One region of the Paenibacillus sp. J22R232 genome, then DNA from elsewhere that is predicted to be linked to it. Evidence: a T-box and tRNA genes for the amino acid it is inferred to sense, from the RefSeq annotation. Region 1 holds a T-box; the other holds one or more tRNA genes.

Region 1 (7,566 bases):
CATCGTAGTTTTCTAGGTGATCGGGCTCGATATTCGTCACGATAGCGAGCGTCGGATGGTAGTGAAGGAAGGAGCCGTCACTCTCATCCGCTTCTGCTACGACGTATTCGCCCTTTCCTGCTTTTGCGTTAGTGCCTACGTTGACGATTTCGCCGCCAATAATGTAGGTTGGATCTGCATCGCAGGATTCCATAACGAGTGCGATCATCGAAGAAGTCGTTGTCTTCCCGTGTGCGCCGGCTACAGCAATGCCTTTGCCTGCATTCATCAATCTTGCCAGCATCTGCGAGCGGTGCAATACTGGAATGTTGAGCTCCTCGGCCGCTTTCCGTTCAACGTTGTCCTTAGACAGCGCCGTGGAATACACAACCAAATCCGCACCTTTCACGTGCTCAGGCTGATGACCGATATAGATGCTGGCACCATTGGCTGCAAGCTTCTCTGTTAATTCTTGCCTAGCGACATCGGACCCGGTCACCTTATAGCCCATTTCCAGCATAACGCGGGCAATGGCACTCATTCCGTAACCGCCGATTCCGATGAAATGAACGTGTTCTGCCGTATTCAAAGACGGTTCACCAACCTTTTTCAGAATCCGAGTTGTACAAAATGCGGGAGCGAACGTCGGCGATTAAATAGAGCGTGCCTGTTACGACCCCAAGGTCTGTTTCCCCGGTTAACTGTTGTAGTTTTTGTAATGCTGCTTGCCAGTTCTGTTCCACTACAAGCTCGAACGCATGCTGCATGCCTTGCTGCTGCCGCATTTCCGACACCAACTCAGCCAAAGCAACCGCATCTTTTTTCATCCGAAAATCAGGCTCGGTCAAGATAAGCGTATCCACTATTGGTAGTATATGCTTAAGTACATCCTGATGATTCTTATTCTCCAGCATACCCATCATTAGATGTAAACGATCATACTTATAGGTATTTTTGAGCGCCTCGGCAAGCGCTTGCGCACCTTCCGGATTATGCGCCCCGTCAATCAAAATACGCGGCTGCTCTGACAGCATTTCCAGTCTGCCTGGCCACGCTGCCGCTTTGAGCCCTTCGCCAAGCACCTCGTCCTCTACCACCAGAGCGTTATATTGGCGGAGCACCTCGAGCGTCATTACGGCTACTGCCGCATTGGTCCGTTGATGCGCGCCGTTTAACGTAATCGTCAAAGGCTCGATGCTGCGGAACAGATTGTTGAAGCGGAAGGTTTGTTCATTCTCGCGCGCCGACAGCGTCTCAACGTGAAACTGCTCGCCCAGCAAATAAAGCGTGCTTTTTTTCTCGGCTGCCGTGCGTTTAATGACCTCAATCGCCTCCGGCTGCTCGACCGCGCTTATGACCGGAATGCCTGCTTTGATAATGCCAGCCTTCTCGCTCGCCACAGCCTCGATCGTATCCCCCAGACGGTCCATATGGTCATGTCCGATATTCGTAATGACCGTAACGACAGGCTGAACGATATTCGTTACATCCAGGCGTCCGCCAAGGCCTGTCTCCCATACAACGTAGTCGGGATAGGTAACCCTCGCGTAGAAGAGAATGGCAAGCGCAGTGGACACTTCGAACATCGTTGGCGAGCCAAGCTCCGTCTCTGCAAGCTCCTCAACGAACGGCTTCAGCTCATTCGCGAGCCTAAGCAGCGTTTCTTCGTCGATATCGACGCCGTTGTACTGGAATCGATTCGTAAATTTAGTAATGTAAGGAGACGTGAACGTGCCTACGTCATAACCTGCCCGCAGCAGCACGCTGGTCAAAAAGGCGCAAGTCGAGCCTTTGCCGTTCGTGCCTGCGATATGGATGAATTTCAGCCTGCGATGTGGATTATCCAGCAGCTCCATCAGCTTTTCGATCCGTTCCAAGCCCGGACGTATGCCGAATGGAATTAAGCCATTTATCCAATCCACGGCTTCCTTATAGGATTGCAGCGGCTCTGACGGCCGCTGCTCAAATGGTTGATTCGTCATTCCAATCGTTCCTTCTTCCGTTTTGCAGCGTTAACCGCGCAGCTCCGCAATTCTAGCCAGCACCTTGTCGCGTTTGTCTGCATAATCGTTCATTTTGGCACGCTCTTCGTCAATGACCTTGGCTGGCGCCTTCGCGACAAAACCTTCGTTGCCAAGCTTCTTCTCAATACGATCAACCTCAGCATTCAAATGCTGGTGCTCCTTCTCAAGCCGCGCAATTTCCTGCTCGATATCGATCAGTCCCGCGAGCGGCAGGTAAAGCTCTGCGCCTGTCAGGATCGCGGTCATCGCTTTGTCAGGCGCACTGATATGCAAGCCCGTTTCAAGGCTTGACGTACCGCAGAAGCGCTTAATGAATTCTTCGTTGCGGGTCATAATAGCGGCTTCCGCCTCGCTGGACGGCTTGATCAGCATCTCGATTTTTTTGCTCATCGGCACGTTTACTTCAGCGCGGATGTTGCGTACCGCACGGATCATCTCCATCAGCAGTTCCATTTCTTTAACGGCATCCGGAGCTTCAAGGGCAGTGTCATACACCGGCCATTCGGCCAATGTGATCGTGTCGCCAGTATGCGGCAGATGCTGCCAAATTTCCTCGCTGATATATGGCATGAACGGGTGAATAAGGCGCTGCGTGCGATCCAGTACGTAAGCAAGCACCGACTGCGTCGCTTTTTTGGCAGCTTCATCCGTGCCGTAAAGGCTGAGCTTTGCGAATTCGATATACCAATCGCATAGGTCATCCCAAATAAAGTTATACAGGATACGCCCGGTTTCGCCGAACTCATAGCTTTCAATTAAGCGGGTGACATCGCGAACGGTCTCATTCAAGCGATGCAGAATCCAACGGTCCGCTGTGCCAAGACTTACCTTAATGTCGATGTCGGCCGCTTCCACGCCCTCCAGGTTCATTAAGGCGAAGCGCGATGCGTTCCATATTTTGTTCGCGAAATTACGGGCCTGCTCTACCTTCTCCCAGCGGAAACGCAGATCCTGTCCCGGCGTGCTGCTTGTGGAGATCATGTACCGCATGGCATCTGCGCCGTACTTCTCGATAACCTCGAGCGGGTCAACGCCGTTGCCTTTCGATTTCGACATCTTCTGGCCATCGGAATCGCGAACGAGGCCGTGGATCAATACGTCCTTGAATGGTGATTGCTCCGTAAATTCGAGCGCCGTAAAGATCATGCGCGCAACCCAGAAGTAAATGATATCATAGCCCGTTACGAGTACGTCCGTGGGGTAAAAGCGTTTCAGGTCCTCGGTTTGATCCGGCCAGCCGAGCGTAGAGAACGGCCAAAGCGCCGAGCTGAACCATGTATCGAGCACGTCGTTGTCCTGGCTAAGATGCTCGCCTGCCATATCCTCGCGGGACACATGCATTTCGCCGGTCGACTCGTCATACCATGCCGGGATGCGATGACCCCACCATAGCTGCCTCGATATGCACCAATCGCGTACGTTCTCAATCCAGTGCAAGTAAATTTTCTCGAACCGTTCCGGTACGAAGTTCACGCCTTTCCCAGACTTCTGGGCAGCAATCGCAGCTTCGGCGAGCGGTTTCATCGCAACGAACCATTGCGTCGACAGATACGGCTCGACAACGGCGCCGCTGCGCTCGCTGTGTCCAACCTGATGCACATGGTCCTCGATGTGGACGCATACGCCTTGCTCCTGCAAATCCTTAACGAGCTGCTTGCGGCAATCCGCGCGGTCAAGCCCTTGGTAAGGACCGGCTTCGGCGTTCATCGTGCCCGTTTCGTCCATAACGATAATCTGAGGCAGGCTGTGGCGCTCACCCATCTCGAAGTCGTTCGGGTCATGCGCCGGCGTAATTTTCACGGCTCCTGAGCCAAATTCTTTGTCAACGTATTCATCGGCAATGATCGGAATCTCGCGTCCGACAACCGGAAGCACGATCATTTGCCCAATCATATGCTTATAGCGGTCATCCTCGGGATGAACGGCTACCGCCGTATCGCCAAGCATCGTTTCCGGACGGGTCGTTGCCACCGTGATAAAGCCCGATCCGTCTTTGAGCGGGTACTTCAAATGGTACAGATGTCCGTTAACTTCCTTATGCTCAACCTCAATATCGGAAAGCGCCGTGCGTGCGGCCGGATCCCAGTTGATAATTTTTTTGCCGCGGTAAATGAGCCCTTTCTCGTACAGCTTTACGAAAACCTCGCGTACCGCTTTGGATAAGCCTTCATCGAGCGTGAAACGTTCTCTCGAATAATCGAGGGAGAGTCCCATCTTCGCCCATTGGTCGCGGATGGTGTTCGCGTACTCTTCCTTCCACTCCCAAACCTTCTCCAAAAACGCCTCGCGTCCAAGATCGTAACGGGACACGCCTTGCTCGCGCAGCTTCTGTTCTACTCTCGTCTGCGTCGCGATGCCCGCGTGATCCGTGCCAGGCAGCCATAGCGCATCGTAGCCTTGCATCCGCTTCGTCCTAATCAAAATATCCTGCAGCGTGAAATCTAGCGCATGACCGATATGAAGCATGCCCGTTACGTTTGGAGGCGGGATAACAATCGTATACGTCTCCGCGTCCGGGCGCTTGCCCGCTTCAAAAAATTTCCCCTGCATCCAGTAATCGTACCATTTCTGCTCAGCTGCCTTCGGATCATAGGTTGTTGGCATTGCAGTTGTCGTTTGATTTTCTGACATTCGTTCCATCCTCCATAAATCGATCTACAAACACAAAAAAAACCTGCCGCCCTCAACATAAAGGACGAAAGGTTTAGCTTCCGTGGTACCACCTTTGTTCCACGCGAACGAAATACGCATGGCACTCAAACAGATAACGGCTGTAGCCGGCCTGAATTCGGTAGGGCACAGGTTGCACCCACTTGGCTCAGGCAACTCCGGGGCGACTCGTAGCAGTCACTTCCTGCGGAACCTCTCAGCGTAACGGTTCCACTCTCTGAAGGCTTTGCTGTCTACTATTCCCCTTCAATGTCGTTATAACGCATATATATCTTTAATCATACCTTTCTTACAAAGCTGAGTCAACCAAACTAACGCAAGAAATGCCCTTATCGCTCATTTTTTTGAGCAACAAGGGCATTTCCGCCAAGCAACGCATTATGGAATATACAATAGCTGTCCTTCCGATACTCCTGAATCTTCCAATCGGTTGTAAATGACGATTTCTCTCGGGTTTAGGCTATAGCGAGAAGCAATGACGTCGAGCGTCTCGTCGCGCTGCACGATGCACATCCTGATTTTGCGGAATTCCGTGTCCTCCGATCGTTTCCCGAGGAACAGGTTCTTCCATTCAATCTCGTCGCCTGACGCTTGCACCCTAGCTTCCTCATCCGCCCGCTGCTGCGCAACCACCTGCTCGGCAGCCTCGCGGGCTGCTTGCTCGCGCCTGCTTGTTTGCAGCAAGGTCAGTATTCCGACGTCCGGCGGCGTGCCTGCCCCGTCTTGAGGCTGCTTGCCATTGAAAGCGATCCGCAGCTCTTGCTTTTCAGGTTCGGGCTCGACTCGCTGCGGAGGCAATGCTGCTTCGGTCGGCTCGGATGAAGCTTTCGCTTCTTCCTCTGCCTCTGCTTCTGCCAATGCTTCCGCTTCTTCCTCTGCCAATGCTTCCGATTCTGCAAATGCGATACGTTCTTGCTCCGACGGCTCGGATGACCCTTCAACCGGCTGCGCGAAGCTTGCGTTCGCATTCGCATACGCCGATGACGTTGTGAGCCAGCCTTCGCTCGCGAACTGCTGCGAGGCTAACGTTATTTCCCGCTCATCCTCCGCAGGTCCGGCATCTTCTTCCGCCTGCTGCTTCGGATTCGCAAACAGCTGCGAAGAGCTCCAGCCGGTATCCGAAGCAACGGAAGAAATCGTAACGATCGCCTCCGATTCGTCCGTCTGCTCTTCCTGCTGTTCATAAGCAATTTCCTCTTGCCTGCCGTATAGCTCTTCTGCTGGTATGTACGGCGTTTCAATCGCCGCATTCTGTCCATCATGCGCTTCCGGAACGCGCTCCTCGTACATTTCACGTTGATGCACGACGGTGAACGGTTCCTCGCGCCAGATTTCCTCCTGCTCCAAAACAGGCTGGGCAGAAATGCCCCGCAGCGATAATACGCCCGTAATGTTCAGCGTTCGCGCCGACAATAAATCCACATCGAAATTATCGATCTCGATCGAAATGTCATCCAGCCGCGATATCCGGTTCATTGGCAGCGTTATTTCAACCGGTATCCAGTGCTCAAGCGTGAGTGAATTCTCGGAATCGGTTTGACTCCGATACACACCGCTCAGAAGAAGCTGCCCTCTAAGCACAGCATGATCCCCCTGGTCGATAACCTGAATGCGGGGAACAAGCTCGATTTCCTCCAGCTCGTCAATTGCCGCAACATCATCGGGCAAATGGACGCGCTCATACACGTCAAAGCGTAATCCGTTCGTTTGATCCGACACGCTAAAGTCCTCCCCTCTCCTACTGAATGCTTGGTCTAACTTTACATTCACTACTTATCTATATGGTAGGAGAAGCTGGAGCATGACTATCATTTTGGTCGTGCCGGCATCTTTCCCGACAGGTGAGCCAGCCACTGCGGCCATGGCGAAGCGATTTCCATGGCCTGGTCTGTCCAAGGATGGGCGAATACCAGCTTTTCCCCATGCAGCGCTTGGTGGCCTAGCAAACGGGTATCTCCGCCGTATAAGCTATCTCCCACCAGCGGGTGGCCGATGTAACTTAGATGGACGCGTATTTGATGCGTGCGTCCCGTCTCCAGCTTAACGCGGATCAGCGACATTTCGGCATTCGAGACTATCACCTCATAATGGCTAATCGCCTCATCTCCTTGATCGGATACCCGCCTTCTTGAACGGTGATGCCTGTCCTTGCCAATCGGAGCATCGATCTTGCCTTTGGCTTTGGATAGCTGCCCGTGCACAACGGCGATATAATGCCTGTCAATCGACTTTGCCCGCATAGACTCGTCGAGCTTCCACTGCGCCAAATCGTTTTTGGCATAGAGAACCGGACCCGACGTATCGTCATCGAGTCTATGGATATGGCGAACGTTTAACGGATCGCCTTGTGCCAAGAGATGCCTGGCCGCCGCATCATCCAATGTGCCGGCTTGTCCTGGGGAAGAGCCATGGACAGCCATTCCTGCAGGCTTGTCAAAGACGATGCAGAACTCATCCTCGTAAAGCACCTTAGGCAGGGGCTCAATCGAATCCAAACGGATATTTCGGTAGACGGCGTCACTGCGCGGATCTACCGGAGGGAACGCGAGCAGTTGAAGCACATCGCCTTCCCAGCGAATCCCGCCGACTGAAAATAACCGATTAACCCACTTCTGCGGAAAAAAGGAACGGGCCAGCAGCCACTGCCGCACGATATGCGGATGACTGCCAGCCCGAGGCTGTGACAGCTCCGGCGTTGCCGCCGGACCTTTCTCCGAAGGGGGATCAATGGCTGGAGCTGGAGCAGCGGCTATGGCCCGGAGAGCTGCATCGTCCAGCTCAAGCCACTTGCCGTTCCTCTTTACACGACCATCAACCATTCCCGTTCCTCCTATTCATAACCCTATAAACGGCTTAATGCGGCGTGATGCGCCTCCACCGTAGCATCGATATC
Region 2 (7,566 bases), on a different contig from region 1:
AGGGCGAATGTGCATCAGCAATTGTCAGGAGCATGAAAAATTTGGTACATTAAACATGTGGAATGATGAGGGGGTACTGGCATGAACATAACAATGATTGGAACAGGCAGTGCTTTTGCCAAAAAATACGATAATAACAATGGCCTTATTGAAGTAAACGGCTTTCGGCTGCTTGTAGATTGCGGCATTACGCTGCCGAAGGCAATTCATCAGCAAGGCATATCTTTTCACGAGCTTGACGCGGTGTTAATCAGCCACATTCATGGAGACCATGTCGGCGGGTTGGAGGAATATGCGTTCCAGATGATGTTCAAATATAATCGCAAACCCGTTCTCTATATTGCGGAAACGCTTGTCGAGCCCCTCTGGGAGCAGACCTTGCGCGGCGGATTAACGCAGGGGCCTCTTGAACGCCTCGAAGATTTCTTCGAGGTCCGCCCGCTAAAGCCGGATATAGAAAACGAGCTATTTCCTGGACTTAAGGTTAAGCTGATCCAAACCAAGCATATACCTAACAAACCGAGCTACTCCTTCCTATTTAACGGAAACTTCTTTTATACGGCAGATATGCGATTTGATCCAGAGCTCCTGCAGCAATTGGTTGATGGAGGCGTGTCAACGATTTACCACGATTGTCAGCTAGAAGCGCCTGGTGTCGTTCATGCCACTTTGGATGAACTGCTCAGTCTTCCTGATGCAATCCAGCAAAAAACCTGGCTGATGCATTATGGAGACGCGATCGATCAGCACGCGGGTCGTACCGGTCTCATGCGAGTCGTCGAACAGCATGTCACTTACGAGCTCGCTTAAACGAAAAAAAGGCGCTTGCATGCAAGCGCCTTTTTTGTGGTGTTGCGTCCCTATATTTAATAGCATTAACTACTTCGCTTAAAAAAGAGGAAGCTGGTCCAGATTGTTAGTCGGATCTCCATCTGCGTCGCCTCGGATATAAAACTCTCCGTCCCTGCCTTTAAACGTATTCACCCCTGCAATATTGCCGGCTTGTACTTCTTGAAGTGCCGTTCCATAATCAAGAACTCTTCCGCTGCTTGTTTTGAAGGCTGTAAGATCTCCGTCTCCATCCTTTTGCACAGCTACAATATGCTCTCTCGCATTCTGACCGCCATTCAAATCGTTCATCGTGAATACCTCTCTTCTATTCAAGTTGTTGAAGCCAATCTATATCGTTCCCATTCGTAGAGGATTATTATGCACGAGACGAATAAAAAAAACCGGCTTGCCTATTTGGAGGCTTAAGCCGGTTCCTTGGTTTTATTTCCTTTTTATTGCATCTGCCGGCAGCCGCCTTCTCCATACGAATTGCTCGTCATGCGATAATGAATCCTCCATGGCAAACTTCGCCACGGCACCGATAACTAATCCGATAATGCCAAACATCCCTAATAGCCAGAGGGCTAAATAGGCATACTCTGCAGCCAACAGAAACCGCCTCCCGCGCTCTTTCTTTAAAGGTATGCCGATCATTTCGACTTTAGTATACGAAAACAAGCTCGCAATCCGATAAAACGACTTTAATTATACCTTACATGTAAAAAAGTTCCTCCTTCATGCCGATAACTTAAGTAGGAGGTGTGAAATGGATATCGCAGCAACATCTATCATCATGAATCATAACAGTTTAGCACTTTCAGCCAGCATCCAAGTGTTATCTCTAGCGAAAGAACAGGCTACGCAGCAAGGACAAGATATTGTGAACATGCTGAAAAGCGCACAGCCAAACCTTGGACAAACGATTGATATTCGTGTTTAAACTTCAAATGTACGAAGCAAAACCCGATTGAATTTCGCTCATATTTCCTTAAAGTTACAGATTAGTCATTCTGAAGTTGTTTCAGAATAGTCTAAACCGTGTAGTTAATCTCATACGAAGGCTGCAAGCTAGCGCAATGTTCGAAAAACTAACATTAATCTAATTGCATTTTGGAAAAATTCTAACAACCTTCGTTTATTCTTGTCTTAACAAATGAAAAGTTGGAGGGATTGTCATGGAACACGGTTTTTACCAGCAAAAAATTGAAGAACTTCGAGCAGAAATGATACGATTATTTGAAGCTTGCAATAATTTCACCGATCAAGCTGTCGTTAAGATCAGCCAAGAGCTGGATCGTCTCCTCAATGAATATTCCTGGGCATTGGCAAATAATAAGTGTTGACTTCTCTGCTTCACCCTGATATATTATTAATTGTCGCTAATATGATCTGGTAGCTCAGCTGGGAGAGCACTATCTTGACAGGGTAGGGGTCACAGGTTCGAACCCTGTTCAGATCATTTAATAAAAAAGCCATGAAGCCTTGTAAACACTGGGCTCATGGCTTTTTTTCTTTTTATACGTCATTAATTATTTTGGCTGATATTTAAAATTGGTGCCGGATTGGTGCCCTGCACTCAACTAAAGTGTATGTGGTGCCAAAAAAAGAGCCAGGCTTTTAAGCCCGTCCCTTCCTGTCTAACCATTCCGTGAAGTCCTTACCCTCATACCACTCGAAAAAAAGACGCTTGGAAACTTTTATTTTGGTTCCAACTCGCACTACATGGAATTGTCCCGAATTCACTAATTCATACGCTTGACGACGACCACAATTTAAAATGTTTTGTATATCTATAACTTCAAGCGATTCTTTTTGCTTAATGCTTTCCATTATCGCCATCTCCCTTTAATTATATTAACAAATACAAAATTAGAACAAAGTCCCTTGCCACCCAGCCGAAACTTTATCATGTGCGCGTTTGATATACGTTGCGACAGTGCCCTCAGAGAGATTCATCAAGCGTGCGATCTGCTGCTGGGGTATACAATGTCCATGTGCCATCACGTAGCATTCTTTTTCTTGCGGGCTAAGAATCTCCAGTACCTCCCTAAGAGATGTCTTTTCGTCTTCAGTCAATGAGCTACCACTCCGGCTATTACTCGGGTTTGCATACGCGGCCATAATCATTGGATCAAGCAGCACAGTGTTTTGATAAACGCTCCTTCGATCTACACCGCGTTTCGTGCCGGGCTCTCGGCCACTATGGAGCCAATTGATTGCATAATTCAAATCAGAAGTGACTTCTTTTATATCCTTGATGCGCTCATGTAAATCAGGGAATTCGTTGCGTAAGCGCAAGCGTTCGGCTTTATGTTCCTTTTTAGGGAGCAATTCGATTAAAGTGTTTGTTTTTGATTGTAGCTCATCTTCAAGGTCTTTTCTTTTAGCAGACCAAAAATTAAGCGTTGCTCTATACGATTTCTTCAGATCTTCTAAGTGGAGCATAAAGCCCCGTTCGTCCAAATCCGGTATAAAATCCTTTTTCCCCACCTTGCCACGCCCCTTTGTGGGATTGCCCCGGACAAACCGGGGCTTATGCTTATTTAATAAGTGCTTCGATTAATAGATAGACGCCGACCCAGATCATTCCATAAAACAGTCCGTTTAGACCGTGCTTCAGATTATCTCGTTTCCTTCTCATTCGAGATCATCGTCCTCCTGTTCGTCTGGATCGGGAGCGGAATCGCCTTTAACTCTATGCATAGGATCATTTTGTGCAGCTTCGGCAGCTGCAGCAGCTTCTTCGAGCGTTAGCTGGTTTTCATCTTCGACGCCTTCCACTACTCCGTCACTGCCGATTACTACTTTTATCCCCTCATGCGGCGGCGCCGGCGGTTCCTCTTTCACATCTTCGATCGTCATTTGCCCGAGATCCTTCAAACCTTTGAGCAGCCGCTTTACATCCTCGGCAATGGGGCCATGACGCTTAATTGCCTCGACAAAGGCCTCAAGGTCAGGCGGTACTAGTTTGAGAAGCACGCGGCCATCTCCAGGATGTTCGAGTGTATCGCCTTTGGCATTTGTTTTAAAATCCAACCCAAGAAAGGCCTCATCCAAGAAATAGCGTTGCTGCGGCTCCGTCATCTTGCGCCATACATCGCAGTTAATGTATAGTACCGCATCCTTATCGAGCGTCCGGCGCATGTCGTCAGCAAGAACCTTGAATCTAGCGAATGCCGTTCTGCCACGAGACATCCAGCCTCCGTGTTTGAAAAGAATCAGGAATTCAGAATCCCTGAAATGCTTGTGATGCTTCTCCATCACGCTGTTCAGAAGTGTGTATACTGCCGGTTCTGCCTCCGAATGAAACTTTTCCGTCTTTGCTTTCTTTGCCATCTATATCGCTCCTCGATTTAGAATTTGGAATAATTACTTTCGTTTTTGATCCAATGCAAAATTAAGCTCTAGCTTACTGATCCCAAGCCTGCGAGCTAACTCGCTTCGCGGGAGGTCCTTATGATTTTTGATATAAAAGAGTTGATCGTCACTTAGTTGAAATGCTGCAGCTTCTTGTAGAGCGGGATCAGCTATAATACCTTTTGGTACTTTGGGCCTTTTCCCGCCTTCGGTAACCTCGTATGGATCATCTGAAGCGAATAACCTATAATGCCGCAGCCTTCCTTCTCTGCTAACAATTCCTTTCGCCAATAACTTTTTTACCTTTTCATCTACTCCGCCATGTGGCAAACCAGTTATTTTAACCATTTTGGCGTAGCTGGAGCCAGGGTGCTCTCGGAGCGCCAAAACGATTTTTTCTTGTAATTCACTGATGTAGTACATTCCGGATGTTTGCCTCCTCACTTGATAAATCCAGCACATATGTTCGGTTTTTTAACAAAAAAATATATGTTGCTCTTGTATTTGCTTATTCATGATATGTTCACCCAAATAACTGCCCCCTGTGGATGCTTATAAGGTATTTGCTCAGGGTAGATTACTGGTGAACTCAGCTCCCACGCATAGCATTTTTTGTATGGAATATCATAATCTGCACTTATACGATGATTTTTAAATCCCTGATACATTGCTTCTTGAGTAACTTGGAAACAATTCGTTAATACAACTGTTCCATATATCATTCCACTTCCGCTTTTTATAAGAGCGATGGTTCCACGGATATTCGTGTTTGAACCTCTTATCTCCCAGACTTTCTCGCCTGCTAGTATCTTCTCGATCCATGGCGATTTGATAATCAATCCTTTCATGCTACACCTCCCATACATCTCAATATTCAAGCTTTATATTCACGGTACTATATAAAGATGGTACTCACTTCCTTTAAAAGACTGTTGTATCGTTAGAAAGAAAAGGAGTGAGTCAACATGCAGAAAATAATGAACATAATAGCAATCTTATTAGGGGCATTTTTTGTTCTTTTTTTCGCCGGATTATTTGTATTAGCGTATATCACTCGTTACGGATCATTTGCACCTTAAAAAGTTTTAGGCTATCCTCCTCATGATCCTCGTTATTCATGCAGATACATCATCATCAAACGCTAACTCCACCCGAGGATTAAGCGAAGAGTTAAGTTGCTTGCCCAAACTTTTCAGCTGCATGCCGACTTCACACGTTCGCTGGCAGTACCCGTCAATATGAGATGTTGAATGTCCATGAATCCTATTCAATTCCTTTAGTTGCGGGCACCCATCGCACTTGCCGTCAAGCAGTTTACCTATTTGTCGCATCACTTGATCACGTAAGATCACGTATAATCACCTCACATAGATAACTGCAGCTGGCCCGCAGCTTCTGCATACCGCTCAAATTTCAGAGCGTTTCCGGATCCGGCGCAATGCTCCGGCACATTCGCCTTTGTAAGCACTTCAGACATTTTCGGAGAAACCGAATTGCCGCAGCGGTTAACCTGCTCGGCCTGCGATACTGGCGATCCATCCTCGTACTTGTCGATAATATAATTGCTCGGGAATCCTTGAGCGGCGAACAACTCATGCGGCTTTAGCATCCTCATGCCGATATCTACGATTTGATAATCAATTCCCTCAATCTTCACAAGCCCGAACCTGTCTTTCGTCACAACGGTCTGTAATGGGTCGTTAAGGTCTTGCCCAACACTGCTGCCGTAGTAAGCAATTAGGAATGATCTAACCTCTCCAATATGCAGGCCGCCTGCAGTGATTGTCGGCATCGGCTCCGTCACCTCTTGCCCGTCCTTGCATGTCCCACGAAGCTTAACGAGGTGACTTGTGACCAAAGCGTTATGATCAACCGTTGTAACAGTGGAAAGTGGTTCTTCAAGGTCATTGCCTAGTCCGTTGTAATTCCCACCATAATGCTTTGCGAGAAAGGCAGCAGCCAGTGCAAATTTGTTACCACCTGCGGTAACCGTGCCGACCGGCTTCTCAAGGTCCAATATTCTCGGCTCCTGTCCCGGCCTTTCCCCGTAACCCATTTGTATGAGTGTAGGGCTCACCAGCAGATGCTCCGCCTTAGTGGTCACAGTAGTACGCGGCTGCTCCGCTGAGTATTGCATCCGATCCCCGCCGAATCCGGTCTGACCGATGCGGGCAACGAATGGGGTCACAACGCCCCAACCATTTTTTGCGGTGATAGTCTGGAGCGGCTCATCAATGTCTTGGCCTCTAAACTGCTCGCCTTGGTGATTGACCTTGATGATAAATGGCTTCGGGTTATTAATTACGAATTTCTCAATGCCACGGGCGATCCGGCGCTGCGTGTTCTCTGCGAGCGGTTTTTTTCTGTCAAAGATACTAAGGCAAGGAATTGACCAATCTATGATGTCGGCTGCCGTTTTCCACGGCTCTCTTTTGCCTTCTTGCACTTCCGGGCTGTCCGGTGCTCCGTGTGTTGGCTCCGGCCATACAATGGGCTTACCATCGCAGCGAGCAATCAAGAATAACCGTTTACGAATTGTCGGTGCACCATAATCACAAGCACGCAGCTCGCGCCACTCAACAACGTACCCAAGGCGCCGCAGCGCATTTACGAATGAATTGAATGTCCGCCCCTTTTGCTTCGGATCTGGATACCAATTTCCCTCAGAAGCTCGAATAAGCGGGCCCCAGGTCTTAAACTCCTCCACATTTTCCAGCATGATCACGCGTGGCCGGACCGTAGCAGCCCATCTTATGCCAACCCACGCCAGCCCCCGAATGCTCTTTTCAACGGGTTTGCTTCCCTTGGCTTTTGAGAAATGCTTACAGTCAGGTGAGAGCCATACCAGCGCAACCCGCCGACCTGCGGCAATGGCGCGGGGATCCACATCCCAAACCGATTCGCACCAGTGACGTGTCTCTGGATGATTTGCCTTATGCATTGCGATAGCTGCCGGATCGTGGTTAATAGCTTCATCAACGCTGCGGCCGATCGCTACCTCTATTCCTGTGCTGGCACCCCCGCCGCCGGCAAAGTTATCGACGAATATCTCGTTTGCCGAGAAGGTCCGGCGGTGATATGTGAAGCCCGCAACCTTACGATAATGTTTCCGCATTGCCTTGTTGCCTGCAAAGCGCTCATCTGCTCGTTTCAATCCCCCACCTCTTTCCTTTTCCGACCGGACCAGCTCATAAAATCTCGCTCCCTCGGTTTCGCCGCAGACTTCCGCTCGAGCTCTTCTGCCGACATCTGCCGTACCTCGACTTCACTGTTTGCCTTGCGGTCAATGTCCAGCTTGCGCTGCGGCAGTGGTTGTAAGCGGCGGCTCATCGCGTGTATGCAGGCTTAATGAGCTGCAGCACTCTCGGATAAATGGGT

What was found. A T-box is a leader RNA that pairs with one kind of tRNA and senses whether it is charged. The one in region 1 lies ahead of AC0YN3_RS12840 (valine--tRNA ligase), so its partner is inferred to be a tRNA-Val.
Region 2: it encodes a tRNA-Val, which carries the amino acid that the T-box ahead of AC0YN3_RS12840 (valine--tRNA ligase) is inferred to sense. The anticodon was not compared.

Annotation. Positions count from the first base shown of each region.
Region 1 covers NZ_JBWDNK010000003.1:415,884-423,449, reverse strand. Annotated here, with positions in the region: gene murC (UDP-N-acetylmuramate--L-alanine ligase) at 1-568, opposite strand, end outside; gene AC0YN3_RS12845 (bifunctional folylpolyglutamate synthase/dihydrofolate synthase) at 576-1,961, opposite strand; gene AC0YN3_RS12840 (valine--tRNA ligase) at 1,992-4,634, opposite strand; T-box leader at 4,692-4,932, opposite strand; gene AC0YN3_RS12835 (LysM peptidoglycan-binding domain-containing protein) at 5,052-6,392, opposite strand; gene AC0YN3_RS12830 (RluA family pseudouridine synthase) at 6,482-7,492, opposite strand; gene hemL (glutamate-1-semialdehyde 2,1-aminomutase) at 7,516-7,566, opposite strand, start outside.
Region 2 covers NZ_JBWDNK010000001.1:361,673-369,238, reverse strand. Annotated here, with positions in the region: gene AC0YN3_RS01790 (MBL fold metallo-hydrolase) at 82-810, shown strand; gene AC0YN3_RS01785 (DUF3892 domain-containing protein) at 889-1,140, opposite strand; gene AC0YN3_RS01780 (hypothetical protein) at 1,273-1,440, opposite strand; gene AC0YN3_RS01775 (YjfB family protein) at 1,598-1,771, shown strand; gene AC0YN3_RS01770 (aspartyl-phosphate phosphatase Spo0E family protein) at 2,007-2,174, shown strand; tRNA gene AC0YN3_RS01765 (tRNA-Val) at 2,218-2,290, shown strand; gene AC0YN3_RS01760 (helix-turn-helix domain-containing protein) at 2,449-2,661, opposite strand; gene AC0YN3_RS01755 (sigma factor-like helix-turn-helix DNA-binding protein) at 2,701-3,321, opposite strand; gene AC0YN3_RS01750 (putative metallopeptidase) at 3,469-4,167, opposite strand; gene AC0YN3_RS01745 (hypothetical protein) at 4,201-4,611, opposite strand; gene AC0YN3_RS01740 (ASCH domain-containing protein) at 4,701-5,036, opposite strand; gene AC0YN3_RS01735 (zinc-finger domain-containing protein) at 5,304-5,519, opposite strand; gene AC0YN3_RS01730 (DNA cytosine methyltransferase) at 5,552-7,303, opposite strand; gene AC0YN3_RS01725 (hypothetical protein) at 7,339-7,518, opposite strand; gene AC0YN3_RS01720 (hypothetical protein) at 7,515-7,566, opposite strand, start outside.